Regions from separate parts of the Rhizobium sp. ARZ01 genome, predicted to be linked through region 3. Evidence: riboswitches for the same ligand, from Rfam matches in the RefSeq annotation. Region 3 holds a riboswitch; each other region holds the start of a gene.
The links. Region 3 has a riboswitch for cobalamin ahead of bluB (5,6-dimethylbenzimidazole synthase). Riboswitches for the same ligand answer to the same signal wherever they lie in the genome.

Region 1 (9,954 bases), 330 kb from region 3:
GGCCACGCTTACGAGCTGATCGCGACGGACGCGGTGGCACGTTATCAGCGGCTCGACGGACGCGATGTGTTCTTCCTGACGGGCACTGACGAGCATGGCCAGAAGATGCAGCAGACCGCGCGTAAGGAAGGGCTGACCGCGCAGGAACTCGCCGACCGCAACACGGCCGAGTTCCAGAAGATGGCCGTGCTTTTGAATGCGTCCAACGACGACTTCATTCGAACGACCGAGCCGCGCCACCACGAGGCGAGCCAGATCATCTGGCAGCGCATGGCCGATGCCGGCGACATCTACAAGGACAGCTATTCCGGCTGGTACTCGGTTCGCGACGAAGCCTATTATCAGGAAAACGAGACGGAACTGCGCGACGATGGTGTGCGCTACGGGCCGCAGGGCACGCCGGTCGAGTGGGTGGAGGAGGAAAGCTATTTCTTCCGCCTGTCGAACTACCAGGACAAACTGCTGCAGCTCTACGAAACGCAGCCGGATTTCGTCGGCCCGGCCGAGCGGCGCAATGAAGTCATGTCCTTCGTCAAGTCGGGTCTCAAGGACTTGTCGGTATCGCGCACGACCTTCGACTGGGGCATTAAGGTCCCGAACGATCCAGCGCACGTCATGTATGTCTGGGTCGACGCGCTGACCAACTACATCACCGCCACCGGCTATCTCACGGATCCGAACGGTCCGCGGGCGAAATATTGGCCGGCGGACATTCACATGATCGGCAAGGACATCATCCGCTTCCACGCCGTCTATTGGCCGGCCTTCCTGATGTCGGCAGGTCTGCCGCTGCCCAAGCGCGTCTTCGCCCACGGCTTCCTGCTCAATAAGGGCGAGAAGATGTCGAAGTCGCTCGGCAACGTCGTCGATCCGGTCAATCTCGTGGATCATTTCGGCCTCGACCAGATGCGCTACTTCCTGCTGCGCGAAGTCTCCTTCGGCCAGGATGGAAGCTATAGCGAGGAGGGGATCGCAACCCGCATCAACTCCGACCTTGCCAACGGCATCGGCAACCTCGCCAGCCGCTCGCTGTCGATGATCGTCAAGAATTGCGACGGGAAGATTCCAGTCTGCGGACCGCTGACGGAGGCCGACAAGACCATGCTGGCGTCTGCGGATGCGCTGCATGCGATCACGCGCGACGAGATGGGCAAGCTGATGATCCATCGGGCGTTGACCGCGATCATCGCCGTCGTGTCCGAGGCCGACCGCTATTTCGCCGGCGAGGCACCCTGGGCGCTGAAAAAGACCGATCCGGAGCGGATGGGCACGGTGCTCTACGTAACCGCAGAGGTGGTGCGCCAGATTGCAATCCTGCTCCAGCCTTTCATGCCGGCTTCGGCGGGCAAGCTTTTGGACCTCGTCGCCGCGCCTGCCGACAAGCGGGACTTTGCCGCTCTTGGTGAAGCGGGCAGGCTCGTCAGCGGCACGCCGCTGGAAGCGCCGACGCCGGTGTTCCCGCGCTATGTCGCGCCAGAGGCTTGAATGGTCTGAGGAAAGGCCGATGCTGATCGACACCCACTGCCATCTGGACTTCGCCGACTTCGAGGCCGAGCGCGACGACATCGTGGCGCGCGCCCATGCCGCCGGTGTCGGCCAGATGATCACAATCTCGACGCGGGTGCGGAAGTTTCCGGAGATCCTGGCGATCGCCGAAAAATATCCGACCGTGTTCTGCTCGGTCGGCACGCATCCGCACAACGCCGATGAGGAGCTCGACGTCACGGTGGACGAGCTTGTCCGGCTGTCCGAACACCCGCGCGTCGTTGCGATCGGGGAGGCGGGGCTCGACTATTTCTACGACAACGCGCCGCGCGAGGCGCAGGCCGAGGGCCTGCGCAACCACATCGCCGCAGCGCGTTTGACCGGCCTGCCGCTGGTCATTCACAGCCGGTCGGCCGACGAGGACATGGCGGCGATCCTGACCGAGGAGACGGGGAAGGGCGCCTTTCCATTCCTGCTACACTGTTTCTCTTCAGGAGAGGAGCTTGCCCGCGTCGGCGTTGAACTCGGCGGCTACGTTTCGTTTTCCGGCATTTTGACTTTTCCGAAGTCGGAAGAACTGCGCCAGATCGCAAAGACGGTTCCGACAGAGCGAATGCTGGTCGAAACCGACGCGCCCTATCTCGCGCCGAAACCGTTCCGGGGCAAGCGCAACGAACCGGCCTATGTGGCGCATACCGCTTCGGTGCTGGCCGAGACGCTGGGGCTGAGCGACGCGGAGATCGCATCGATAACGACGGATAACGCGTTCCGTCTCTTCTCCAAGATGCCGAGGGTCTGACATCGTGTCATACCGCCGGCGCTTCACCATTCTCGGCTGCGGTTCTTCTCCAGGGGTCCCGCGGATTACCGGCGACTGGGGCGACTGCGATCCGAACAACCCGAAAAACCGCCGCACCCGGACCGCGTTGCTGGTCGAGCAGATCGGGCCGGATGGCCGAACGACGGTGGCAATTGACACCGGGCCGGATTTTCGCGAGCAGATGATCGCCGCGCAGGTCAAGAGCATCGACGCGGTGCTGTATACGCATGCCCATGCCGATCACATTCACGGCATCGACGATATCCGTGGCTTCGTCCAGTACAGCAAAAAGCAGGTGCCGATCTGGGCTGACTTAGAGACGATGGCGCGCATTCGCGAGGGTTTTCCGTATTGCATCGAGACGCCTCCCGGCAGTTTCTACCCGCCGATCGTCACTGCGAACCTGATTGATCCTATCGACATGCCGGTGGTTATCCGCGGAGCAGGGGGCGCCATCCGGTTCGACCCGCTGCTGCAGGTTCACGGGTCAATCCATTCTCTCGGCTTTCGCGTCGGCAACGTCGCCTATTGCACCGATGTCAGCGCCTTTCCGGAAGCGACGGCCAATCGATTGGCCGGCCTCGACCTGCTGATTATCGACGCCCTGCAGTACCGAACACACGCGAGCCACTTTTCGCTCGGCGAGGCGCTGGAGTGGATCGAGCGGCTGGCACCGGCCCGTGCGGTTCTAACCCACATGCATACGCCGCTGGACTATGACAAGGTGATGAGCGAGACGCCCGATCACGTCGAACCCGCCTACGACCAGATGGTCATCGAGTTCGACGTTACCGATGAGGCGATTTCCCTCGATACCACGACGTACGCGGATTAGTACAGGCTCTCGGAAAAGTCCCATAACCTACTGAGCTTATTCAGTTATCACTCATTGAAGTATGGCCGCAAATTGGTGCGAATGCGTTCCAGGACTGTGCCACCTGTGAGATCGGGACCGAATTTTTGCCCGGTGATGGTCTCGTAGGCCTGGATGTAGACCTTTGAGGTCTGCTCGATCAGGTCGGCCGGAATCTCCGGGATCGGATCCTTGTAGGGATCGCAACGCTCTGTGACCCAGGCGCGCACGAAATCCTTGTCGAAGCTCTGCGGACGTTTGCCCGCTGCAAAAGCCTCATCGTAGCCGTCGGCGATCCAATAGCGGCTGCTGTCGGGCGTATGGATCTCGTCAGCGAGGACGATCCGGCCGTCCTTGTCGGTGCCGAACTCATACTTCGTATCGACGAGGATCAAGCCGCGCTCGGCGGCCCGTTCCTGGCCGCGGGCAAAGAGCGCCAGCGCATAACGCGAAACGGTTTCCCATTGCTCGGCCGTCAGCAGGCCCTGGGCCAGGATTTCGTCTCCAGACAGCGGTTCGTCATGGCCGCCGTCGAAGGCCTTGCTCGTCGGCGTGATGATCGGTTGCGGCAACTTCTCGTTGTCGCGCAGCCCATCCGGCAGGCGGATGCCGTACATCTCGCGCTCGCCATGCTTGTATTTGGTCAGGATCGACGTGCCTGTCGTTCCGGCGAGATAGCCGCGCACGACGACCTCGACGGGCAAAATGTCGAGTCGCGTGCCGATGACCACGTTCGGATCCGGATAGGCCAGAACGTGATTCGGGCAGATGTCGGCCGTTTGCTCGAACCAGTAACGCGCAGTCTGCGTCAGCACCTGGCCCTTGAACGGTATCGACGTCAGGATCACGTCGAAGGCGCTGAGACGGTCCGTGGCAATGATGATCCGGCTGCCATCGGGCAGATCGTAGTTCTCGCGAACCTTGCCCTTGTAGCGGCCCGGCAGTTCGGGAATGAAGGCATCTGAAAGTACGCGCAGTTCGCTCATCGGCCGGGCCTCGCATGGAACAGAATTGACAGGGCTAAAGCAGGCACAACAGGCCAGGTCAAGGCGACGACCGCAGCAAACGCAATAAAGTCCACGTCTCCCAGTGTCATACCACATGCTGTAGACGTACAAATGGTGGTTAGTTTGCGCCAGCACAAATATTGAGTGACATTTTGGCGCCTCCAAGCCTCAGATGGCGTAGGTGGCTATTGGACCTGCGACGCCTGAATGATAGTACGCGTCATTGCACAGGTGCCCGGGCAGGTTCGTGCCTAAAGGGGAGAATCGGGAACGCGGTGGAAATCCGCGACGTGCCCAACGCTGTGAGGGGGACTGGAAGGGCCAATGCCACTGGCGGTGCTGGGAAGGCGCTCTTGCAGGATGAACCTGAGTCAGAAGACCGGCCTGTGAAAGATGGACCCGTCCGTACGGACGACGAGACGGGTCTGCGTCCACAAGGGGAATACGATGGACTATTCAGGTCTTTTGCCGGCTCAGCCGCTGCCACCCACCGAGCGTGCGGGTGTATATCGGGCCATTTTCACAAGGAGAGACACGAGAGGTGAGTTCCTACCGGATTCGATTCCGGACGAACTACTAAGTCGTATCCTCCTCGCAGCGCATCACGCGCCCTCGGTCGGCTTCATGCAACCTTGGAGTTTCATCATAATTCGGGATACGGGGACGCGCCGGCAAGTCCATGACGCGTTCCTGAAAGCGCATGCCGAGGCGGAACTCTTGTTTCCCGAACCGCTTCGCAACACGTATCGGGGCCTGAAGCTCGAAGGGATCATGGAGGCACCTGTTAATATCTGCGTTGTCTGTGATCGCGACCGAGCCGGACCTGCCGTGATCGGACGCACACACATTCGGGCGATGGATCTCTATAGCACCGCCTGCGCGGTCCAGAACCTGTGGCTTGCCGCGCGCGCCGAAGGGCTTGGCGTTGGCTGGGTGAGCATCTTCGACAATGGAACAGTGCAACGTATTCTGAATATACCGAAGCGAATTGTTCCGATTGCCTATCTATGTGTCGGGCAGGTGAAAGGCTATCATGATCGCCCCGAGTTGGAAAAAGCAGGCTGGCGCGATCGCCTTTCGATTGGATCCCTTGTGCATTTCGAAGAATGGGGTCGCCAGGACGCCCACGCGGACATAATCACCCAGCTCGTACGTGATGAACGAGATGCTCGCGAACATCGATGGGCGGCGAACTGCCCGTCGTAGTCAAGTTCGGCTTGGCGGTTGCGTGACTGGATGATCACGCCATGTGATCGAAGCGGCAGGGGCCAAGACGCGGCTCCTGCCGCTTCAACCCCATCGAAATGAGGCTTTCTCTAGAGGTTTCCGCAGATGCCATGGATACTAAAAGGGCATTTGTCGCAGCCTTCATGCCAGTATCTCGCCGGTTTTGTCGTTCCCGCAATTCCGCGCGAGATCGCAAACACGCTAACATTTCTATGATAGGCGATTGAGGCTTTGGCACCAGATCGGCCATATCTCATCCTGGAAACGCGGAACCACTCTCTGGCGGTGCTCCGAAGGTTAGCCCGCTCAATGTGTGAGCTAAAGGTCGTGCGCCGCGGGTCGGCGATGTCCTGTGGCGAGTCACCGTGGTCAAAATGTGGAACAGCAGGTCGATAACCCCTAATTTCTCTTCGAAAGTTCCATAATCTATCTTATGCAATCTCCGTATGTGGCCGGGTACATTCTATTTCCAAGTGCGACATGCCAATAAAAACAATGGTTTCGCATTGGAGATATTTCGCATGTCGCTTTGCTATTCGCAGCTTTCCCTGCCCGATCGTCGACGACTTCATCATCTGAAAGGACGCAAGGTCCCTGTTGGCGAGATCGCGCGCCTGCTTGGCCGTCACCGCTCGACGATCTATCGCGAACTGAGACGCAATACGTTTCAAGATGCCGAGTTCCCGAATACAGCGGTTACTACTGCACCGTTGCTGACGACATAGCCAAGGAACGGCGGCGGCGCTTGCGCAAGCTCAGGCGGCATCCCGATCTGCGCGTGTTCGTGATCGATCGACTGAAGGCGCATTGGTCGCCGGAGCAGATCGCCGGTCGCCTGGTTGCCGATGGCGTGAGTCCCGTCCGCATTTGCCCGGAAACGATCTATGGGGCTCTACCGCCACCTTCCCGAGGCTCGGCGCAAACGGCGACGGCGCGGAACCCGCCAGCCACGCGGTTCGCGCATCCCGATCGATTGCAGAATCGGTCAACGTCCTGAATTTATTGACGATCGCTCGGACTTTGGCCATTGGGAAGGCGATCTTCGGATCTTTCGGCGCGCGCTCGGCGAAGCCAACGTCACCACCCTCGTCGAGCGCAAGAGCCGCTACACGGTCATGATCAAGAACAGGAGCCGGCACTCACAGCCGATCATGGACAAGATCATCCATGCGTTCTCGCCCCTGCCGTCGCATGCCCGCCGCAGCTTCACCTTCGACCGCGGTACGGAGTTCATGGGCTATCGGGCTCTGGAAGATAGCATCGGTGCGAGAAGCTGGTTCTGCGATCCCAATTCGCCGTGGCAGAAAGGTGCCGTCGAGAACGCCAACAAGCGCATCCGCCGCTTCATGCCTGGCGACACGGATCTGGCCACGGTGGGGTCAGTCCCAACTCGTCGCCCTCGCCCATCACCTCAATTCACTGCCACGCAAGTGCCTCGGCTTCAGAACACCTGCCGAGATGTTCATGGCGCATTCGCGCGAAGGCGGGTGATCCCCCTATCCTGCACACGCCCATATTGCACTTGGAGTCGATTCTCCAGACAGTCGAGCAGTGGCGGCATCTGCCCTCCTCCCAAGTAGCGTTTGGCAACGAGAACGGCCATACCGACCTTGTTGCCAACACGACAACAAATCGGGTCTCGCCGTAAAAACTTATTGACTAAGTGTTCAGTCTTTTTTCTACTGGCACCCAACAGGACATTGCAGCCGGTCATACGGCGGATGTGGCTTAGCAGGGGGGAGACACGCTTTGCCAGATGAGAAGTCCGCAATTGAAATCCGTGACGTCACGAAACTGTTCGGGGCTTTCAAGGCGCTGGAAGGCGTGTCCGTCTCGATCCGTGAAAACGAGTTCTTCACCCTTCTCGGCCCGTCGGGCTGCGGAAAGACGACGCTTCTGCGGCTGATCGCTGGATTCGAATATCCGACCGACGGCGCAATTCTTCTGCACGGCAAGGATATTGCTGCGCTGCCGCCCTATCAGCGGCCGATCAACACGGTATTCCAGAATTACGCCCTGTTTCCGCACATGACCGTCAGTGAAAATATCGGGTTCGGTCTGGAAATGTTGGGCAAGCCAAAGGCGGTGATCGCTGCGCGCGTGGAGGAGATGCTGCGTCTCGTGCGGATGGAGAGCCTAAGGCACCGCAGGACAACCGAGCTTTCCGGCGGCCAGCAGCAGCGTGTGGCTCTGGCACGTGCACTGGCGCCTGCCCCGAAGGTGCTTCTCCTGGATGAGCCGCTGAGCGCGCTCGACTACAAGCTGCGCAAGGAGATGCAGATCGAACTGAAGCGTCTTCAGCTCGAAACCGGTATCACCTTCATCTTTGTCACCCACGACCAGGAAGAAGCGCTGACCATGTCGGACCGCATTGCGGTTCTTTCCAGCGGCCAAATCCTGCAAGTGGGCAACCCGCGCGAGATCTATGACAGTCCCGGCGACCGGTTCGTCGCCGATTTTATCGGTGAAGCGAATTTCCTGAATGGCGAGATCGTTGGCGTCGAAGAGGGTCGGGCGCGGGTTCGGCTTGCGTCCGGCGCCGAGATCGTTGCCCGGCTTCCGGCCTCAGCACCGCAGGAGGGCAAGGTGACGGTCATTGTCCGTCCCGAGCATGCCCAAATCCACACCGATCAAAGGCCCTCCTCTCTGAGCGGGACGCTGGAGAGCATCGTGTATTTCGGCACCGACACCCACCTGCATGTCCGGCTTGCCGATGGAGACCAGTTCGTAGTGCGCCGCCAGAACAGCCCGTCGCAGGACGCGGCTCTGATGGCCGGAGCCACGGTCGGCGTGGTATTCGACCCGGCCGCCGCTCAAGTTCTGAGAGGCTGACCATGACGAATGCTGCGCAATTCGCCCTGGCCGCTGCGCGCGAGGACGTGCGAAACCGCTGGTGGCTCGCCTCCCCGGCCCTGCTGATCGTTTTTCTGGCGGCGATCGGGCCGCTTGCGGTGGTCGTGCTCTATTCAGTCATGGTCAAGGGCGAATATGGCGACGTCAAATACTGGCAGTTCTCGCTCGACGGCTGGTTCAGCGTTTTCTTCGAGCGCGACCTGTTCGATGACACCGTAACACTCGCGGACGCACATCTGACCATCCTGTGGCGTTCCGTGAAGCTGTCTCTTATCACAACGCTCGTAACGCTGCTCCTGGGCTTTCCCACAGCTTATTTCATCGCCACCCGTGGCCGGCAGTGGCGGGACTTGTGGTTGTTTCTGATAACCCTGCCCTTCTGGACTAACCTGCTGATCCGCACGTTCGCCATTCAGGAGGTGTTCCGCAACGAAGGCGTGTTGAACAACGCGCTCCTCTGGATCGGCGTAGTTGAGCGGCCGTTACAGGTTATGTTTACCGAGCTCGGCATCCTTCTGGGTATGGCCTATGTCTATTTGCCGCTGATGGTCCTTCCGCTCTATGCGAGCCTCGAGCGGTTCGATTTCCGCTATGCCGAGGCGGCATCTGATCTTTACGCCAACAACTTCAAGATTTTGCGTCGGATCATCATTCCGATGGTGCGGCCGGGCATCGTCGCCGGATCGATTCTGGTCTTCATACCATCGCTCGGAGCTTATGTTACGCCCCGGCTTATGGGGGGGGGAAAGAGCCTGATGCTCGGCAACCTGATTGAGCTCCAGTTCGGTCAGGGACGCAATTGGCCGCTGGGGGCGGCTCTCTCCATCACGCTCACCGGCATCGTCATGCTGGCCCTCCTCGTCTATGTGCGCACCGCGTCGAAATCCGGGAGCGATCATCATGGCTAGGCATTCGGTGAGGCGCCAGCGCGGGTTTACCCCCATCGCCCTTCTTTGCTTCGTTCTTCTCTACTTGCCGATCGCGACGATGGTGGTTTTCGCCTTTAACGCCGGAACCACGGTCGGTACGCTCGACGGTCTGTCGATGCGGTGGTTCTCGACGGCCTGGAACAATGAACGCATCATAGATGCGACGATCAGGTCGCTCACCGTCGCCCTGATTGCCGCGCCTGTCGCGACCATCGCCGCAACGATGGCTGCACTCGCCACTACACGCACCGCGGCCTACCGCGGGCTGACGTTCAAGGTCGCCTTCATCAATCAGCCGCTCATGATTCCCGAAATCGTCACCGCGGTGGCGCTTCTCGTGGTCTTTTCGCGGATAAAGGTCTGGACTGGCTACACCGGGATTGGCTACCTGATCATCGCGCACATCGCCTTCTGCATTCCCTTCGCTTTCCTGCCGATCCGCGCGCGCCTCCAGACGATGGATCTGTCCCTCGATCGAGCGGCGGCAGACCTCTATGCACGCCCCTGGATGGTGTTCCGACGGGTTACCTTCCCGCTCCTGTGGCCAGCCATCCTCGCCGGTTTCATGCTCGCCTTCGTCGTCTCGCTCGACGACGTCGTGATTACGGAATTCATCAAATCGGCAGGACAGGAAACACTGCCCACCTACATGCTGGGCCAGTTGCGGCGCGCCGTGACCCCAGAGATGAACGCCATCTCGACGATGTTTCTGGCGCTCTCGATCGTCATCGTCACCATCTTCTTCCTCCTCAGCCGCAAGAAGGACTGACCCTTCCGTCA
Region 2 (9,954 bases), on a different contig from region 3:
ACGGTGTTGCCGCGAGGTCTCGACTTCGTAGCGGATCGGAAAGTCTTCGACGAACTCAACATCGGTCACCAGTGCGCATCGTGCGTAGGATCCCTCGAGAAGATCATGCGAGAGGATGGTGTTTTCTTCAATGCGCCCTTTCAGCGCCGCCTCGAAAGCATCGACATGATACAGGCCCTTGCCGGTGAAGGTGCCCTCGCCAGTGAGGTCCTGATAGACGTCGGACACGGTGAAGACATACGGATCGACGCCGCGATTGGCCGAGAAGATGCGCTGGAAGGTCGAGGCTTCGTCCCCGGTCGTCAAGGACGGCGAGACGCGCGGCTGCAGGATGCCGTAGCCAGCGACGACCTTTTGGGTTTGCGGATCGATCAGCGGGCGGTTGATCGGATGGAAAAGCTTGCCGACGAGCTTGGTCGCCGCATCGCGCATCAGGCGCGTGTCGGAATCAAGCGTCAGCACGTACTGCACGTTTGCTGGCACTACGTTGGCGCCGGGCAGGAAGCTCGTGTCGCCGTCGCCGCGCAAAAGCAAGTTCAGCTCATGCAGCTTGCCGCGCTTGCGCTCCCAGCCCATCCAGACACCCTCTTGCGGGTTGAACAGCCGGCGGCGATGCAGGAGATAGAAACGCGTGCGGCCATCATAGGCGTAGCGTGCCGAGAGCTGCGCGATTTCGCGCTTGGCATATTCGAGGACTTCCAGGTCCTCCGGTGTCTCCTCCACCTTGCTGTCGACCCAGTCGCTGACCAGCGCGAAGTAGATCTCGCCGCGCGGGTTGGCGAGGTAGTGGACCTCGAGGTTGCGGACCAGTTCATCGACGTGGTCGCGCTTGGAGATGAGGCAGGGGACCGCCACGAGCGTGCGCGCCTCTTCCGGAATACCTTCGCGGAACTCGTAACCGACCAGGCGTGACGGCTTCACCACGAGGGTGACCAGCGTATTGAAGAGGCCAACGGCCCCTTCCGATGCCGGCAGCGCGAAAAGGATCAGCATGATCAGCCAGGCGCCGTCGGGAATGTCCATCTGGCCGAGGAAATAGTAGACCCCGATCATCGCCAGGAGCGTCAGGATCGTCACCGGTCCCGCGATCGAGAACCAGCCGAGTGCCCGCGTGAAGCGGACCAGGTATTGCACGATCGACGGGCGATAGCCGATGCGCTCTTCCAGCAGCTTGCGCTTTGCGCCGACCAGGTAGGAGCCGACATTGGCCTCATGGGCACCGGCGATATTGCCGGCGGCCATGTCCTCGGCGGTCATCGCGAGCGCGGTCTGCGTCACCTCCAGTTCCGTCCTGCCGGAGCGCCGGGCAAGTTTTTCGATGGTGTCGCGATAGGCATTGCGCGAACCGAAATCGAGATCGGTGTAGTCCGACCCTTCGCGAAGGGCCGCGTCCAGCCGGCTGACGCTCTCGACCCAGACCGGCCATTCCGTGTCGTCGATCGCCCGCAGGCTCTTGATGAGGTTGCTCATCGTGGCGTTGCCCGACGACAGGCGGTTCTGCTCGGCGACGAGCACTTCCTCCAGATCGCTGCCGCGCGCCTCGATCTGTCTTTCCAGCCACTGGATCGCAGCGCCGGACGCCTGAAGGCCGTCACGCAGGCGGTACAGGAGTTGCGCGACAAAGGTGTTGTCGGCGACGAGGTCTTCGATCCCGCGCAGTATGATGACGCTCTTCTCCGGATCGTTCTGCCGGATCAGCTCATCGGCAACCTCGTTCGCCTTGCGGCGCATGCCGCGCGACCGCTCGACGCGGCTCGAAATGCGGCGCAGGTTTTCGACGAGGATGAACCGGACGATGGATGGCAGAGCCCAAAGCTCGCCGATCTTGAGGGCTTCGACCTTCTGGAAGCCCTCGACGATCGCCGTCAGGCTTTCGCGCGAGACGCTGCTGTGGGTGTGGGCGACATAGAGCCAGCCCAGCGCCATGGTGCGGGGGATCTCGACGTCGCCGACTTTCATCGTCGGCAGCTGGCGGTAGAAGCGGCGCGGAAAATCGCGGCGCACTTCCTGGATTGCTTCCTCGACAACATAATAGTTGTCGAGCAGCCACTCGGCCGCCGGCGTAATGGTGGCGCCGGCTTCGACGTCGCGGGCGATCGTCTGATAGACCCGGAAGATCTCCCGCTCGTTTTCCTTTTGTCGGGCGCGAAACTCGAACGGCTTGAAGCCCGGCAGGGCGCTTGCCCCATCACGTGCCAGGTCTTCTCCGCAGGCACTCAGCTCTTCGAGGGTGAAATAGGTATCCCGGATCGAATCGTTGTAGTCGATCTGCTTGGATTCCGTCTCGCGCGACGAAGACTGAGGTCTATTGTGCAGGGGCATTTGCTTGTTTCTAGGTTCGAGCAACGTTGATGTATCCGGCAATCATCGGACCGCGGATCGACTTCGGCGAACGGATTTCATTTGCGTTCCGCCGTGAACCATGACGCCATCATGCGTCTACTCCGCATCGCCAATCCCGAGGGGCCGACAAACGTAAGGCCGCACGCCTCAAGGGTGCGAGATGGATCAAGCGACACGCAAACGTGCATCGCGGCCGCGCTGTGCATGAAAACAGCATTTTCTAGCCGCAAAGACAGGTTGTTGCAACAAGACTGGAACGCAAGGGCAACACCCTCCGAGAATTGATGGCCGTGGATATCCAGCCTACCGCCTAATCGATCGGCGCTGAACGGGACCTGAACGCAACCAGTGAATGTCGGTTTCACGGCGCTTCGTTTTTCCTGTCGAGACTGAAATCGATGCGTTGACACAATCGCCCGGAACTGGCCATTTGCCCCCATCAGGGTTCTTTCGAATCGTCTTCGATCCGGAAGCTAAGAGGGAAGCCGGTGCGAATGTCCCGCAAGGACGTCAAGACCGGCGCTGCCCCCGCAACTGTAAGCGGCGAGCTGCTGTCGCCCACGCCACTGGCACAAAATCGTGCCGGGAAGGCAAGACAGCCGCACCGACCCGCAAGCCAGGAGACCTGCCCTGATGAACTTGTAACGTCCATGGGCGGGGTGTCCCACGGGTGCGCTTGCTCCGCAAAAGGCGGAACTCCAGCTTGCGTGCGTCCGGTCATCCCCCAATTGCATTGGGGAAGTCATGCTAGCCACCATCGAATCCAACCCTTCCGAATCCGGGCGACCGGAATCGGTGTTCGTCTCCTGGCTGCTTTGGCAGCCACGCGAGGCTGACCTTCCGATCGAAGCCTTGAAAGAGCTCAGCAAGCTCGCACGCTACGCGGATCGCGATCCCGATATCGTGCGCCTGCGTTCCCTCTTCGCCACGCTGGCGGGGCAGACCGGGAGGCCACACTAGAATTACTACATAAAGACATATTGACATAAAGATATCCTTATGTGATCTCCGATGCAGACATTCTGCATCGGAGGGCTTTGCCATGGCATCGGCCAACCTCGACGACCTCTTTGGTCCCGAACTTCAACCCCGCACTGGCAAAGACATAGCCGAGGCGCTTCATGCTGCAGCGAGGGAACGCATTCTCGTTCTCGACGGCGCCATGGGCACGGAAATCCAGACGCTCGGCCTGGTCGAGACGGATTTCCGCGGCAGCCGATTCGGCGATTGTGCCTGCCACCAGCAGGGCAACAACGACCTTCTGACGCTTACGCAGCCGGCCGCGATCGAGGACATTCATTATCGTTATGCGATGGCGGGCGCCGACATCCTCGAGACCAACACGTTTTCTTCCACCACGATCGCCCAGGCCGATTACGGCATGGAGGACATGGTTTATGAGCTGAATCGCGACGGCGCCCGGCTGGCGCGCCGCGCCGGCTTGCGGGCACAGGAGAAGGATGGCAGGCGCCGCTTCGTCGCCGGCGCGCTCGGTCCGACAAACCGCACCGCCTCGATCTCGCCGGATGTCAACAATCCGGGCTATCGCGCCGTCACCTTCGACGATCTTCGCATCGCCTATGCCGAGCAGCTGCGCGGCCTCATCGACGGCGGCGCCGACATCATCCTGATCGAGACGATCTTCGACACGCTGAACGCCAAGGCCGCGATCTTCGCTACCAAGGAGATATTCGCCGAGAAAGGCATCGTGCTGCCGATCATGATCTCCGGCACGATCACCGACCTGTCCGGCCGCACCCTCTCCGGTCAGACCCCGGAAGCCTTTTGGAACTCGGTGCGCCATGCCGAGCCCTTCTCCATCGGCCTCAACTGTGCACTCGGCGCCAATGCGATGCGCGCCCACCTCGACGAAATTTCTTCCGTCGCCGGCACCTTTGTCTGCGCCTATCCAAACGCCGGCCTGCCGAACGCGTTTGGCAAGTATGACGAGACGCCGGAGCAGATGGCCGAGCAGATCGAAGGCTTCATGCGCGACGGCCTCGTCAACATCGTCGGCGGCTGCTGCGGCTCAACGCCGGCCCACATCAAGGCGATAGCCGGCGCGGCCGCCCGCCACAAACCGCGGGCGATCCCGGACATTCCCCGCCACATGCGGCTTTCCGGGCTCGAACCTTTCACGCTGACGAAGGACATCCCCTTCGTCAACGTCGGCGAGCGCACCAACGTCACCGGCTCGGCCAAGTTCCGCAAGCTGATCACATCAGGCGACTATGCAGCGGCGCTCGACATCGCCCGTGATCAGGTGGCGAATGGCGCCCAGGTCATCGACATCAACATGGACGAGGGCCTGATCGATTCCGCCAAGGCGATGACGGAGTACCTGAACCTCATTGCCGCCGAGCCGGACATCGCCCGCGTGCCGATCATGATCGACTCATCCAAATGGGAAGTGATCGAGGCCGGCCTGAAATGCGTCCAGGGCAAGCCTCTGGTCAATTCGATCTCGCTGAAGGAAGGCGAGGAAGCCTTCCTGCATCACGCCCGCCTCGTGCGCGGCTATGGCGCCGCCGTCGTCGTGATGGCCTTCGACGAGAAGGGCCAGGCCGATACGAAGCAGCGCAAGGTCGAAATCTGCGCCCGCGCCTACAAGATCCTGACGGAACAGGCCGGCTTCCCGCCCGAGGACATCATCTTCGACCCGAACATCTTCGCGGTCGCGACCGGCATCGAGGAACACGACAACTACGGCGTAGACTTCATCGAGGCGACGCGCCAGATCGTGACGACCCTGCCGCATGTGCATGTCTCCGGCGGCGTCTCCAATCTCTCTTTCTCCTTCCGCGGCAACGAACCTGTCCGCGAGGCGATGCACGCCGTGTTCCTCTACCACGCGATCCACGCGGGCATGGACATGGGCATCGTCAATGCCGGCCAGCTCGCCGTCTACGACACGATCGAACCGGACCTGCGCGAAGCCTGCGAGGACGTGGTGCTGAACCGCGTTCCGAAGGCCGGCGGGACGGCGACGGAACAGCTTCTGGAGATCGCCGAGCGCTTCAAGGGCGCGGCTGGCAAGGAAGCGAAGGAGAAGGACCTCGCCTGGCGCGAATGGCCTGTCGAAAAGCGGATGGAGCATGCGCTCGTCAACGGCATCACCGAGTTCATCGAAGCCGACACGGAAGAGGCGCGCCTTTCCGCCGAGCGGCCGCTGCACGTGATCGAGGGCCCGCTGATGGCCGGCATGAACGTCGTCGGCGATCTCTTCGGCGCGGGAAAAATGTTCCTACCGCAGGTGGTCAAGTCGGCGCGCGTGATGAAGCAGGCGGTCGCCGTTCTGCTCCCCTACATGGAAGCGGAGAAGCTCGCAAATGGCGGCGCGAGCCGCGAAAGCGCCGGCAAGATCCTGATGGCGACGGTGAAGGGCGACGTGCACGACATCGGCAAGAACATCGTCGGCGTCGTGCTCGCCTGCAACAACTACGAGATCATCGACCTCGGCGTCATGGTGCCATCTGCGAAGATCCTCGAAACCGCACGCGCCGAAAACGTCGACATCATCGGCCTGTCCGGCCTGATCACGCCCTCGCTGGACGAAATGGCGCATGTGGCAAGCGAAATGGAGCGCGAGGGCTTCGACATTCCGCTCCTGATCGGTGGCGCCACCACAAGCCGCGTGCACACGGCAGTCAAGATCGATCCTCGCTACGACCGCGGCCAGACCGTCTACGTCACCGACGCCAGCCGCGCAGTCGGGGTCGTCTCCAGCCTTCTTTCACCCGAGCACAAGGCTGGATACGTAGAGACACTTCAGGCTGAATACCGCAAGGTCGCCGACGCCCACATGCGGGCCGAAGCCGAAAAGCAGCGCCTGCCGCTGGCACGGGCCCGCGACAACGCCTTCAAGCCCGACTGGCCCGCCTACCGGCCGAAGACGCCGTCCTTCCTTGGTACCCGCGTGTGGCAGGACTGGGATCTGGCCGAACTCGCCCGCTACATCGACTGGACGCCGTTCTTCCAGACCTGGGAACTGAAGGGTGTCTATCCGAGGATCCTCGAAGACGAGAAGCAGGGCGAGGCCGCCCGCCAGCTGTTTGCAGATGCGCAGGCGATGCTGGAAAAGATCATCACTGAGAAATGGTTCACGCCGAAGGCCGTCGTCGGCTTCTGGCCGGCCAATGCGGTCGGCGACGACATCCGCCTGTTCACCGATGAAACGAGATCTGCGGAACTTGCGACCTTCTTCACCCTGCGCCAGCAGCTATCCAAGCGCGACGGGCGCCCGAACCTGGCGCTGTCCGATTTCGTCTCGCCGGTGGATAGCGGCAAACAGGACTATCTCGGCGGCTTCGTGGTTACGGCCGGCATCGGCGAAATCGCCATCGCCGAACGCTTCGAACGCGCCAACGACGATTACTCTTCGATCCTGGTGAAGGCGCTGGCCGACCGCTTCGCCGAGGCTTTTGCCGAGCGGATGCATGAATATATCCGCAAGGAACTCTGGGCCTATGCGCCGGAGGAAACTTTCACGCCGCAGGACCTGATCGGCGAACCCTATGCCGGCATCCGTCCTGCTCCGGGCTACCCCGCCCAGCCGGACCATACGGAGAAGGTGACGCTGTTCCGGCTGCTCGATGCGGAAAACGAGATCGGTGTCAGTCTGACCGAGAGCATGGCGATGTGGCCGGGCTCCTCCGTCTCCGGCCTCTACATCGCCTCGCCCGAGAGCTACTACTTCGGCGTCGCCAAGGTCGAGCGCGACCAGGTGCAGGACTATGCCGCCCGCAAGGGCATGGCCGTATCCGATGTCGAACGTTGGCTGGGACCGGTGTTGAACTATGTGCCAGGACCGGTCGCCGAAGCCGCCGAGTAGGTTCCGTCATGTACTTCCCGTCAAGGCGCGGTGACCTGCAGCAGCAGGATCATCGCGTAGCTTGCGGCAAGCAGCACTATTAGCGACAGGATGACGGTGGCGCTGACCCGCATGCCCGCCTGCATGACCTTGCGGATATCCACACCAAGCCCAAGGGCAGCCATGGCGACCACCGTCAGCCCGCCCGACGCCACATTCATGGCCATCGCCACCGGTTCGCCGATCAGGCCCGCAGACCGTGCGGCAAGCATCAGCAAGAAGCCGACGATGAACCACGGCACGAGCCTGTAAAGCGGCGGGCGGCAACCGGCCGCTCCTGCTCGGCTGGCAGCGATCAGCGAAAGCGTCACTACGACGGGGCCAAGCATCAACACCCGCACAAGCTTGACCAGCATGCCCACCTGCGCGCTTACGGCCGACACCGGCACCGTGGCGGCAAAGACCTGCGGCACGGCATAGACAGTCATGCCTGCCAGAATGCCGTAGTTGGTGCTCGAAAGGTCGAGGACCGGCACGAGCAGCGGCAGGAGCAGAACCGTAAGCACGCCGAGAACCGCCGTGAACGCGACCGACGACGCCACATCGTCGGACTGGGCATGGATGACCGGCGCAGCCGCGGCGATCGCCGAATTGCCGCAGATCGAGTTGCCGCAGGCGACCAGCACGGCCATCCGCTTCGGCAGACCGAGCAGGCGCCCGATGCCGTAGCTTGCAGCAAGGACGCAGAAGACGACGAACGCGATTGCGCCGAGCATGGCCGGTCCGATTGATGCCAGCGCGGCCGCACTGACACCTGCACCAAGCAGGACGATGGCGATCTCAAGGAAATATTTGGCGCTGAATTCGATACCGGGGTCGAAGGAAGCAGGGCGCGGAAGAAGCAGTCGGATAGCCGCGCCGAGAAGAATCGCCAGCACCAGCGCCTCGAGCCAGGCTTCACCGACGAGGAACCGCTCGGCGAAGTCGCCAAGGAGCGCGAGGCCGGCAACGGCCAGCGATAAAAGGATACCGGGGGCATGGGTGCGGAATGGAATGACTTTGCTCATGCACCTTTAATGATAGAAATTTATTGTGCAATCCATCGACAAATAAGGTACGTTTCATTCGATTTCATTGAATGATCGCCATGACCCTGGAACAGCTTCGAATCTTCATCGCCGTCGCCGAACGCGAGCATCTCACCCAGGCGGCGCTCGCTCTGCACCTCACCCCTTCCGCCGTCAGCTCCGCCGTCCGAACGCTCGAGGACCGGTACTCGGTGGCCCTGTTCCATCGAACCGGGCGTCGGATCGAGCTGACGGAAACGGGCCGGGCTTTCCTGACCGAAGCAAAGGCAACCGTGACGCGGGCGAAGGAGGCGGAACTGTTCCTTGCCGAGGTCGGTGATCTCAGGCGAGGCTCACTGAGCCTGCATGCCAGCCAGACCATCGCCAGCTACTGGCTGCCGCCGGTGCTGATGCAGTTGCATTCGAAGCACCCGGGCCTGGAACTGCGCGTGACGGCCGCCAACACCGAGCTCGTCGCCGCGGCCGTAATCGATGGAGCGGCGGAAATCGGCCTCGTGGAAGGTGCGATTGATAGCGTCCTGCTGTCCCAACAGGTGGTTGCCCGCGATCGCCTCGTCATCGTTGCACGGCCCGACCATCCGCTGGCACAGCGGCACGACATCGAACGGGATGATCTGCTGGCGGCGCGATGGGTCCTGCGTGAGGCGGGATCAGGCACCCGCTCCGTCCTCACCTCCGCGCTCGACGCCAAACCGGGCGAGCTCACGGTGGAACTGGCGCTACCGTCTAATGAGGCGGTGCGCGCCGCGGTGCGAACCGGGCCGTTTCTCGGCGCATTGTCCGAATTGATCGTGCAGCCGGACATCGACGCCGGCCGGCTGGTGAAGCTCGATTTCACCCTGCCGGAGCGCGAATTCCTGCTGCTGCGCCATCGCGAGCGCCATCGTTCCAAGGCGTCTCTCGCCTTCGAGGAAATGGCGAAGGTGCAGGCGCGCTGAGCTGCGTCAGCGTCTCATTCGCCCCGTCCGCGAAAACGCCGCTGGTAGGCGGGATCGTAGAGCGAGCTTTCGCGAAAATCCTCCGCCGCAAGCGTCTGTCCGACGAAGATCAGCGCCGTGCGCTCGATCGGCTCCTCGGCGATCTTGGCAGCAATGTCCGAGAGGGTACCGCGCACGACCCGCTCGTCCGGCCAGGACGCCTTGACGACGATCGCCACGGGGCAGTCGGCGCCATAGAGCGGCGTCAGTTCGGCCACCACTTGATCCAGTGCGTGGATCGCCAGATGGATCGCAAGCGTCGCGCCCGTGGCTCCGAAGCCCTGCAGCGTTTCCCGATTCGGCATCGGCGAGGCACGGCCAGAAACCCGGGTCAGCACGAGGCTCTGCGCCACGGCCGGGATCGTCAGCTCACGCTTGAGGGCTGCGGCAGCCGCGGCAAAAGACGGAACGCCGGGCGTCAGCGTATACGCAATGTCGTGCTTCTCCAGCCGGCGGATCTGCTCGGCGACCGCGCTCCACACCGACAGGTCACCGGAATGCAGCCGCGCCACGTCCTCGCCCGCCTCCGCCGCCCGCACATATTCCGCCTCGATCTCGTCGAGCGACATCGGCGCGGTATCGATGATGCGTGCACCAGGCGGGCAGTATTGCAGCAGCTCCGGCGAGACGATCGAGCCGGCATAGAGGCAGACGGGGCAGCGGCCGATCAGGTCGCGCCCGCGTACGGTGATCAGGTCGGCCGCACCAGGCCCGGCGCCGATAAAATGGACGGTCA
Region 3 (9,954 bases):
GTCATGCCGAGCAGCACGCTGACCGGCGAGGCGAACCTCCTGGTGTTCCCAAATCTCGATGCGGCCAACATCACACTCGGTGTGTTGAAGACCATGTCGGACGGCCTTCATGTCGGCCCCATTCTGCTGGGTGCCGCGTTGCCGGCTCACATTCTCTCGCCGTCGGTGACGTCGCGCGGCGTGGTCAACATGGCGGCACTTGCCGTCGTCGAGGCATCCTATCCCGAGTGATCGCCTGCGTGCGAATGATAACGTCCGCGGCTCATTTCCCATTTGGGTCGCGGGCGCTTTGGACCTGGCACGTCCAACAGAGTGCCAACGCGATAGTGTCCCATTCCCAGACTTCATCTGGCGGCCGGCCCCCTGCCCGCACGGAAAGCCGCTCAACCGCAGACCAGCATCAGCCCCGTGCGCTGCTTTCATTCCCATGACAACCCGCGATCTCGTCTTGACGCGCGCTTCCGTAGCCTTAAGTGGGCCATAAGAAACCGCGGATAGCAGGTCTCCATGGCGCCCAATCAAGGGGCCAGGCAAAAATGCAGGAGACTACAATGCAATTTCGCAAATACCTGTCCGCCGCAACTCTCGCGCTGGCGGTTGGCTTTGGTTTGCCCAGTACGGCAATTTCACAGACGACACACGACGGACACGGAGCAACGGCGGTCGAACTGACCTTGAACAACGGCGCCAAGTGGCAGGGCGACGACAACATGATCAAGGGCATGAACGCCATTCGTGATGTGATGGCGTCGCAAATGACGGCAATCCACGACAATACCTTGTCGTCTGACGTGTCCGCGACAATGGCCAAGGATATCGAGACCCAGATCGACTTCATGGTGGCGAACTGCAAGTTGACGCCAGAAGTCGATGAACAATTCCATATGGTGCTGGCGCAACTCCTCGACGGGATCGCCAAACTCCATTCCGGCGCAGAGGCCCGCAATGGCGCCATTCAGATCGTCGAGACACTGAAAGTCTACGGCGATCATTTCGAGCACCCGCACTGGCAGGCACTGGAATAAGTGCGCAACGCCGGCGATCCGCCTGTTCCGATTTGTCACAGTGCTTCGGCAAGCGGCGCCGGTAAGAATACCGACCAATGGGCTTCTCCCATTGGTCGGTCGAGATTAGGGTTCGGTAGCATGCGACTGTTGCTCGTCGAGGATGACGAACTTCTTGGCAAGGGTGTTCTTGCCGGCCTCACTCAGTCGGGTTTTGCGGTGGATTGGGCGAAAAGCGGCGAGGATGCCGAGGTGGCGCTGGAGACTGCGGACTATGATGCCGTCGTCCTCGACATCGGGCTCCCACGCATGGACGGGATAACGCTGCTGCAAAAGCGACGCAGGGAACGCGACAGCAGGCCGATCCTGCTTCTCACCGCGCGCGACACGGTCGCGGACCGGATCGGTGGGCTCGATGCTGGCGCCGACGATTATCTGGTGAAGCCTTTCGATCTGGACGAGTTGCTGGCTCGCCTGCGGGCATTGCTGCGACGGTCGAAAGGCAAAACGACGCCGATTTTGAACCATGGCCGACTTCAGCTCGATCCGGCCGGCCACGCAGTTACGCTGGATGGAAAACCCGTCGTGTTGTCACAGCGCGAATTCGCGGTCCTGCAAGACCTTCTGATGAATGCGGGACGGGTACTAAGTCGTGGTCAGCTTGAAGACAGGCTCTACGGCTGGGGCGAGGAAATCGACAGCAACGCCATCGAGGTTCATATCCACAATCTCCGCCGCAAGCTCTATCCCGATGCCATCAGGACCATACGCGGCGTCGGCTATATCATTCCGGAATCGGACGCATGAACCACTCCTTGCGCCGCCGTTTGGTTTTGGGTCTTTGCGGCAGCATGATTGCAGCGTGGCTGGCGACAGCCTATTTCACCTATCTCGATACGCAACACCTCATCTCCGAGGAGGTCGATTCACATCTGGAGCAGACGGCGAAGCTGCTCCTGCAGATACGGGACCGCCACTCCAAGGGTGATCTGGCGTCCTCGAACACCACGTTTGTCGAGACCGACAAGGAGCATCCGCTTTCATATCGCATTCGCACCTCCGGCCCAGACAGGCTCCTTCCCTCCGCCATCGGGGATCGGTTCCCCGTCACGGACTGGAAAGAAGGCTATGCCGACGTCGTCAGCAATGGGCAAACCTGGCGGGTATTCGGGGCGACCGACGGCAAGGACGGCTACGTCGAAGTTGCGGTTCGGCAGGAACTTGGTGGCAGTTTCGCGGCGCGCGTTGCCGCGCACATCCTTCACCCGATGTGGATCGCAATCCCCCTGCTCACTGTGCTCGTCTGGGGAGCGGTCCGCTGGGGGCTGTCGCCGCTCGAGGCTGTTGCGGCAAATGTTGCCCGACGCACAGCGTCTGATCTTGAGCCACTTCCACCAAAGACCGTTCCGACCGAAATTCTGCCGCTGATCTCGGCACTCAACGCGCTGTTTGACAGAATTTCCGCGTCAAGCGAACGTGATCGCCGCTTTGCCGCCGACGCCGCACATGAGCTTCGCACCCCGCTCGCCGCGATCAAGGCCCATGCGCAGGTGGCTAAGCGAGCTACTGAAATGCAAGACAGCCGACGGGCGATCGACAACGTTCTGGAAGGTGCCGAACGTGGTGCGCGCGTGGTTGAGCAGCTTTTGGCTCTGGCACGATTGGATCAGGCAACCACGATGCTCGGATCCGTCGATCTCATGTCGGTGGCGCGTGACGTTGTCGTTCGGCTCGTTGAGGAGGGCGGGAGCCGGACGATGAACCTCGGACTGGCGGGGTCGATGCAGGAGGCCAGTGTCATCGGCAACGTCGAACTGCTGCAGGTTCTCGTGCGCAATCTCCTCGACAACGCCCTTCACCACACACCTCCGGGGACCGAAGTCAATATCAGCGTCGAGGCGCAAGATAAGTCCGTTGTCCTGCGCGTCGAGGATAGCGGTCCGGGCATACCTTCGACATTGCGCAACCGGGCACTCGACCGGTTCTTCAGGGGTGGCAAAACAAGTACGCCGGGAAGCGGCCTGGGTCTGTCCATTGTCGCGCAGATCGTGGAACTGCACGGGGGGACGCTCGTGCTGAAAGATGGCCCGGGAGGCAAGGGACTTTGCGTCGAAGTCACGCTTCCAGCGGTTGAACACGCCTCGAAGAATTGAATAAGCTACGACAGCAACCCGGGCCACAAAGGCTGCCGACGTACCCCACCGGCCTCGATAGCACGGTCGACCTACTTTTGTTTCAACCGCTTGGACCACTCGAGCGCTTTGCCGTAGCCGGCCGGCACCCAGGGCGAGCCCTTTAGGCCGAGCTTGCCGCGAAGTCCCATGGCGCCGATGATCAGTCGGTTGACACGCGCCCTGATGAAGGAAAGCGAGGCGATGTGCAGGCCGGTGACAGGCAGGTACGGATTTCGGCGGAGCGAGCCGTAGATCTCGACGCGCGTCGTTGCCTTGTAGCTCGGGCAACGTGCGTGGAAGCCGTGCGTATCAGCGACGATCAGCGTGTTCGCCTTGACGACCATCTTCATCGGCTGGCCATAGCCAAGCGCCGCCAGCTCTTCCGGCATGATCCGCAGAGAGCCGCGCGCGGAATACTTGTTCTCGATCGTGTCGGAGTTCTCGCTGATGCGCTTTTCCCAGGCCAGGCGCTGTGGCGTGATCTTGTGCGAGCCCGGAACGTATGAGAACGGCCCATCTTCCTCGCCCACATCCTTTAGGAACAACCAGCCTTTGGCGGTTGGCTGAAAAGTGTCGCTGTGCAGCGCCGTTTGCGGGTCGGCAGCAGCCTCCTTCGACGGCGTCGAAGGCAGCGCCATCACGACCTGCACGACGAGCAAAGGCTGGCCGTCGTGCGAGGAGACATAGCGCAGGAGGTTCGTCATGCGCGGGTCGTTGCGTGCTGCCTTGAAGCCAGGCAAACGCTCAAGGTCGCTGTCGTCGATCAGCGCGCGGCGAGTAACTGTCGTCCCCTGCAGCATGTCGTAGCGGTCGAAATCGCTGTTTTCCAGCTCCGCTGTAACTTTCGCGAAGACCTCGGGCGGGAGAAAATTCTCGATCTTGACGAAGCCATTTTCCTCGTACTCGCGTCGCTGCTCCGGCGTAACGAGATTGGCAAGCGACTTGCGCCGCCAGTCAGCCATGTCCATCGCTACGGAAACACGCTTCGCGTGCAGACCCATCTTGTTCAGCGTCTTGCTGCCGATGATCGGATTATCCGCAAAGGATTTGGCACCCGATGCAAGCTGGAGGGCATAGAATGGACTCAGCAGGACAGAAGTGAGGCGCATGCAAAACCTGTGGGTGTGGACGCAATCGGATAGGTTGGCCGGAATGGTATCGCAATCTAGAGCACTACCAGCATCACCAGCCCGCCGGTTTCACTTTGCTACACCATGGGCAAGGCGATATCAATTCCATCCGCCGATACCAACATGATTTCAAAAATCAGCTATCGTTGATGATCGTCAAGGCAGTTAATCACATTTACATGAGCACGTTGCGCCGCCACCCCAGCAACGTATGATGGGTGGCGTCCTGTGCCAGCTATTCTACCTGTTCGGAGCCACCACAGTGCCCCTGCGCTTGCGCCGATTGATGGTTCTGGCAACCGCCGCCCTCGCCTGCACCCTCGTTGTTCCCGCGCGGGCGTCAGATGTCTGCGATGATCTCCAGTCACGCCTGGCGAGCCTGCCCCAGGTGGATATCCCCATCAACGATGCCGGAAGTCATTCGTCCCCCGTCGCGCAACTGAGCGCCCAACTGGAACAAGCCAGAGCCGATCTCCGACAACTTGGGTGCAGCACCGGCAGCGTTACGGTCTTCAGGACATCAAGTGCGCGCGAATGCAGCGAGATTGCATCCGCCATCGAACGAATGGAACGCAACATCAAGGGTCTCTTCGCAAGACAAGGCGAACTTGCTTCCCTTGGAAGCTATCAGGAAGCCCGCGTTCAAATTCTTGCCGAGATCGAGTTGAACGGCTGTCGCGGTGTCGGCAGCTCGGATCCCGACGAGGCCTATGATCGGGCGACGGCAGATGGATTACCCGACGATGGCTTGGCGACCCGTTACGGCGGCAGCGGTACGCCGGGAGGCCGATTACGCACGGTCTGCGTGCGAACCTGCGACGGCGGCTTTTTCCCGATGACACAGGGCGCCTCCCCGCTCGACTTTCGTCGAGACCAGCGGGCGTGCGCCAGGATGTGCCCGCAGACGGAAACCGAGCTCTATTACCAGTCACTCAATTCCCTCGACAGCGGCGAGATGGTTTCCACCGTCACCGGCCGGCTCTACGCGCAACTGCCGACGGCCTTCGCCTATCGTACGCCTGATTTCTCGAAACCGAGAGACTGCGGGTGTGACCTGTCCGCCTATCATCGGAGCATGCGCAACAACTCGACTAGGACTGGCGCCGGCGATAGCGCACAGGGCGCGATCAAGGAGAACGTCGGCTCCGTGACGACAATCCGTATGCGACCCGTTGGGCAGGCGAAAACAGCCGACAAGGTTGTCATCGAACGACCCTATGACCCGGTGAAAGACAAGGTTCGCAACGTCGGCCCCGTGTTCTTGCCAGACCCGGAGGGAGCGATCGATCTGCGCAATCCCGCAGGCCCGAAGTAGACCTTTTCCGGTCTGGCGCGTTTAGCGCCTGTTTCCCCATCGGTCGGAATAGACTAGCTCCTCCAGCGGCAGCCGTTGCCGCCAGCCATTCAGCGCAAGCTCCGGCTCACGATAGAGTTGATCGACGAACCCGACGCAGAGCCAGGCGACGATCTCGATCCGCTCGGGAATGCCGAGTAGCGAACGGATATCCGCATCGTGGAAAATACTGACCCACCCGACGCCGACCCCTTCTGCCCGCGCTGCGAGCCAAAGGTTCTGGACGGCGCACACAGTCGAGTACACATCCATGCGCGGATTGTGCGTGCGCCCGAGAACCACGGCGCCGCCGCGGTCGGGATCACAGGTCACGCAGATGCTGAGCGGCGCCTTCAGAATCCCCTCGAGTTTCAGCGAGCGATAAAGTTCTTGCCGTTCGCTGGCGAACATCGCCGCCGCCTCTTCGTTTGCCCGCTGGAATGCCTTGTGCGCGGCTGTAAGCACCTCCCGATCGCGGATGACAATGAAGTTCCAGGGCTGCATAAAACCCACGGAGGGCGCCCGATGCGCCGCATTCAATAGTCGCTCGACCAGATCAGCCGGAAGCGGTTCCGGCAGGAACTGGTCGCGCACATCACGTCGCGTTTCAATCGCATAGTACACGGCCGCGCGTTCATCGGGCGAAAAGGCTTGTGCACGGATGAGATCATCCGTCGGCAGAGGTCGCATCGTCATCTCCCCAACAATGCTGAATACCTTCCGCCGTCCGCGCGGGTTGGTCTATCTCGCCAGGCCGGTCTTCTGACTCCGGTTCCCTCGACCGCCCCTACCTTCCCGGCTGCAATACCAGTGGCAATTGGAAGCTTGCATCTTCCAGGCTTGGCCGTCCCCGTCACAGCGTTGGGCACGTTTCGGCTTCGAGACCTGACACCAGTCCGGATGGCGGCCCCACCGAATTCCCGATTCTCCCTTGCTTTCACAAGGGCACCTGACGGTGATACCTGCGCATGTTGGAGCCGGCGATGCAAGACCGGCACCGACGGTGACGTGTCGCAGTTGGAGCGTGAGAGACGCGACGGTCAGGCCGCTTCGATGTCGCCTTTCGCCTCGCCGTCACCAGACATCGCAAACACCGCGCGGTTGCGACCGCTGTTCTTGGCGGCGTAAAGGGCTGCGTCTGCCACTACCATGATGTCGTGCACAGTATTTCCGTGATCGGGGTACGCGGCAATACCTGCGCTGCTGCCGACGCTCAGTATCTGCCCTGCGAACGGGATCGGAACTTGCGCGTCGCGCACCAGCCCATTGGCAAGATCGAGGAGATCCTGCCGGTCCACCGCTCCGGGAAGAAATACGGCGAACTCGTCGCCACCAAGGCGCGCCACGATGCCCTTGCTGCCGACCCTGCCCAAGAACCTGGATGCGACCGTATTCAGCACAGCATCGCCGGCCGCGTGACCATGTCGGTCGTTCACTGCCTTGAACTGATCAAGGTCGATCGCGAAGACCGCGAACGGCTCGCCGCCTCCCTTTTCCAGCATATCCTTCAACGTATCATCGAAGCCGGAGCGGTTGAGCAGTCCCGTAAGCGCGTCATGCCGGGCGAGAAAGGCGTTGCGCGACTCGCTTCGCTGCAGGGCGCGCACCAGCGATGAGAACTTGAATGTGACGAAACCCATGACCACGACGAACATCGCAACCAGGGCCGTGATTTGAGGCATTGCCATCGACCAGACAAAAGAGCCGGGACGGTTTGGGCGCCACGACGCCGCCATCGGATTGAAAGCATCGCCGCCGACGCCGGTCAGCAAGAGATCCTTGTCCTCGGTCGTAATCGCAGAAAATCCAAGGTTTTTCAGCCCCAGCCGCCGCTCGGAGTTCGCGAGCATCTTTGCCGAAATCGGCTTGACGGTTACCAGCAGCACCGGCGTCTTGCGCGCGTCCGGAATGAAGAGCCGCTTGGGGACGACTGATTGCACCACGATGATGCTCATCGTCCCATCGATCATCCGCATGCCGGTGACATTGATGTGCGCCAATGCGGGCGATAGCTCATCGCCACTTTCCGGCGGCTTCGCAAGGAGCCAGCCGTCACGCGTACGACGCAACGCCGCGTAGTAGGCACCCTCGGCCCGTTTGGTGAGATCGCTGACCCAGTAAAGAAGGTTGTCGGCTTCCTTCGCATTGACGACATCGCCGTCGTGGACTGCAAGGATCGTCTCCTGGCCAGGCTTGGTGAACACCATCCATGAGAAGCCGAAATCACTCCAGAGCCAATCGCGCAACTCCCTGCGGATGAAGTCGTCACTGAACGAGCCGTCGCCCAGTTCATCGAAGCTCTTGTCCCAGACGGACATGCCGCTTTGATAGAGCACCACCTGTTCGATCTGGTGGCGGAACTCGTTCTTGACGAGCGTCTTTTCCGTGCTTGCAACGAAATCATTCGCCTGCCGGCTCGCGTAGTCCAGCACCATGAAATTGGCACAAGCGAAGAGGACGACGATAGCCGCCGCCGCAAGACCAATCATGATCTTGACGCTGCCCCGGTTCCCAACCGGACTTTCAGCCCCAGCATTCGCCATGTCTTTCCCCACCGACATGCCCGCGGCCCATGCCGCCCTATATGTTATTTTTCGGGGATGCTAATGCGAAAGCGGGAATATTCACTTAAGCGGACTGGTTTCCGAAAGCTTAATGGACGTGAGGATTGGGGAATCAATACCACGAGCAGGCTCGGCAAACACGATGGCCGATTGCATCAGCCTGCGGACTCATAGCGCACGAAGGCAAATTCATCGCCGTCAGGTGACCAATTCGGCACATTCATCGTGCCCTGTCCGCCGAACAGGTCGAACAGCACGCGATCATTTCGGCCATCAGCATCCATCAACCGTAATCGGACATGCTGGTCCCGGGGATGGTCGAAGACACCGGCGTCAAAGGAAAGCACCAGCAAATACCGCCCGCTCGGTGACGGATGAGGGAACCAATCCTCCCACGGGCTGTCGGTGACGCGCGCGGCTACACCACCATCCGGCCGAACGCTCCAGATCTGCATGCGGCCGGACCGGCTCGAGTTGAAATAGATTCGCCCGTCTGCGGACCAGTCCGGCCCGTCATTCTTCCCCTCGCCGAAGGTCAGCCGTCTCTCCTCGCCGCCCTCGATCGGAATTGTATAGATATCAAAGAGATCGCCGCGGATGCCACAGTAGCAGACGCTCTTTCCGTCCGGTGACCAGCCGTGCCAATAGGACGGCAGATTCGGCGTAACGAGTCTCGGCATTCCGCCTTCGGCCGGCAAAATGTAGATGGCCGATTTGCCGAACTCCGTCTTGTCGCAAATCGCAAGCCATCGACCGTCCGGCGACAGGCCGTGGTCGTTGTTGCAGCGGACCGCAAATCCCGTATCGATCGGGACCGGCGGGCGGCCGTCGAGCGGCAACCGGTGGAGCCGCCCGTCACCATTGATGGCCAGTGATTTGCCGTCCCGTGCGAAGTTCGGCGCCTCCACCAACTGGTCGGTCTGCCAGACGACGCGCGTCAGTCCTGTCTTGATATTGTGGATCTCAACCGAACTGCGCATCGTCGTTTGCCCCCTTTTTGTCAGCGATCACGGAAGCGGTTGGTGATCGGATAGCGCCTGTCGCGACCAAAATTCTTCTTCGTGATCTTCACGCCGGGTGCCGATTGCCGGCGCTTGTATTCAGCTATGTAGAGCAGATGCTCGATCCGATGGACGGTCGCTTCGTCATGACCCCGCGCGACGATCTCTTCGGTACCCATCTCGTTTTCAACGAGGCACTCCAGTATATCGTCCAGGATCGGGTACGGCGGCAGCGAATCCTGGTCGGTCTGGTTCGGGCGCAATTCGGCGGAAGGCGCCTTATCGATGATGTTCTTCGGGATCACCTCGCCGGATGGGCCGAGCACACCAGGCGGCACGGTCGTGTTTCGCCAGCGTGACAAGGCGTAGACCTGCATCTTGTAGAGGTCCTTGATCGGATTGAAGCCGCCGTTCATGTCACCATAGAGCGTCGCGTAGCCAACCGACATCTCGGACTTGTTTCCGGTCGTCACCACCATCGAGCCAAATTTGTTCGAGATCGCCATCAGGATGGTGCCACGAGCGCGGCTCTGCAGATTCTCCTCGGTGATGCCGGACTCGGTGCCTTCGAACAGATCTGATAGGGCATCCATGAAGCCGGTGACCGGCGCTTCTATCGGCACGATGTCATAGCGGCATCCAAGCGCTTTCGCGCAGGCCGCGGCATCGCTCAGCGACTCTTTCGAAGTGTAGCGATAGGGCAGCATCACGCAGCGCACGCGCTCCTCTCCAAGCGCGTCGACCGCGA

Region 1: it holds a riboswitch for cobalamin, as region 3 does, so the genes downstream of both, bluB (5,6-dimethylbenzimidazole synthase) here and bluB (5,6-dimethylbenzimidazole synthase) in region 3, are expected to answer to the same signal.
Region 2: it holds a riboswitch for cobalamin, as region 3 does, so the genes downstream of both, IB238_RS18740 (hypothetical protein) here and bluB (5,6-dimethylbenzimidazole synthase) in region 3, are expected to answer to the same signal.

Annotation. Positions count from the first base shown of each region.
Region 1 covers NZ_JACVAE010000001.1:1,378,976-1,388,929, reverse strand. The annotation lists gene metG (methionine--tRNA ligase) at 1-1,485, shown strand, start outside; gene IB238_RS06640 (TatD family hydrolase) at 1,505-2,284, shown strand; gene IB238_RS06635 (MBL fold metallo-hydrolase) at 2,289-3,140, shown strand; gene IB238_RS06630 (phosphoribosylaminoimidazolesuccinocarboxamide synthase) at 3,188-4,135, opposite strand; cobalamin riboswitch at 4,378-4,568, shown strand; gene bluB (5,6-dimethylbenzimidazole synthase) at 4,613-5,371, shown strand; partial or broken gene IB238_RS06620 (IS30 family transposase) at 5,914-6,883, shown strand; gene IB238_RS06615 (ABC transporter ATP-binding protein) at 7,142-8,224, shown strand; gene IB238_RS06610 (ABC transporter permease) at 8,227-9,153, shown strand; gene IB238_RS06605 (ABC transporter permease) at 9,146-9,943, shown strand.
Region 2 covers NZ_JACVAE010000003.1:294,625-304,578, reverse strand. The annotation lists gene IB238_RS18745 (glucoamylase family protein) at 1-2,322, opposite strand, end outside; cobalamin riboswitch at 2,769-2,991, shown strand; gene IB238_RS18740 (hypothetical protein) at 3,088-3,303, shown strand; gene metH (methionine synthase) at 3,386-7,174, shown strand; gene IB238_RS18730 (putative sulfate exporter family transporter) at 7,195-8,220, opposite strand; gene IB238_RS18725 (LysR substrate-binding domain-containing protein) at 8,292-9,179, shown strand; gene cobM (precorrin-4 C(11)-methyltransferase) at 9,194-9,954, opposite strand, start outside; gene cbiE (precorrin-6y C5,15-methyltransferase (decarboxylating) subunit CbiE) at 9,952-9,954, opposite strand, start outside.
Region 3 covers NZ_JACVAE010000001.1:1,704,886-1,714,839, forward strand. The annotation lists gene IB238_RS08165 (NADP-dependent malic enzyme) at 1-231, shown strand, start outside; gene IB238_RS08170 (hypothetical protein) at 552-1,025, shown strand; gene IB238_RS08175 (response regulator) at 1,146-1,811, shown strand; gene IB238_RS08180 (ATP-binding protein) at 1,808-3,157, shown strand; gene IB238_RS08185 (phytanoyl-CoA dioxygenase family protein) at 3,229-4,287, opposite strand; gene IB238_RS08190 (DUF2865 domain-containing protein) at 4,571-5,623, shown strand; gene bluB (5,6-dimethylbenzimidazole synthase) at 5,645-6,331, opposite strand; cobalamin riboswitch at 6,376-6,609, opposite strand; gene IB238_RS08200 (diguanylate cyclase) at 6,682-8,184, opposite strand; gene IB238_RS08205 (PD40 domain-containing protein) at 8,361-9,185, opposite strand; gene IB238_RS08210 (NAD+ synthase) at 9,206-9,954, opposite strand, start outside.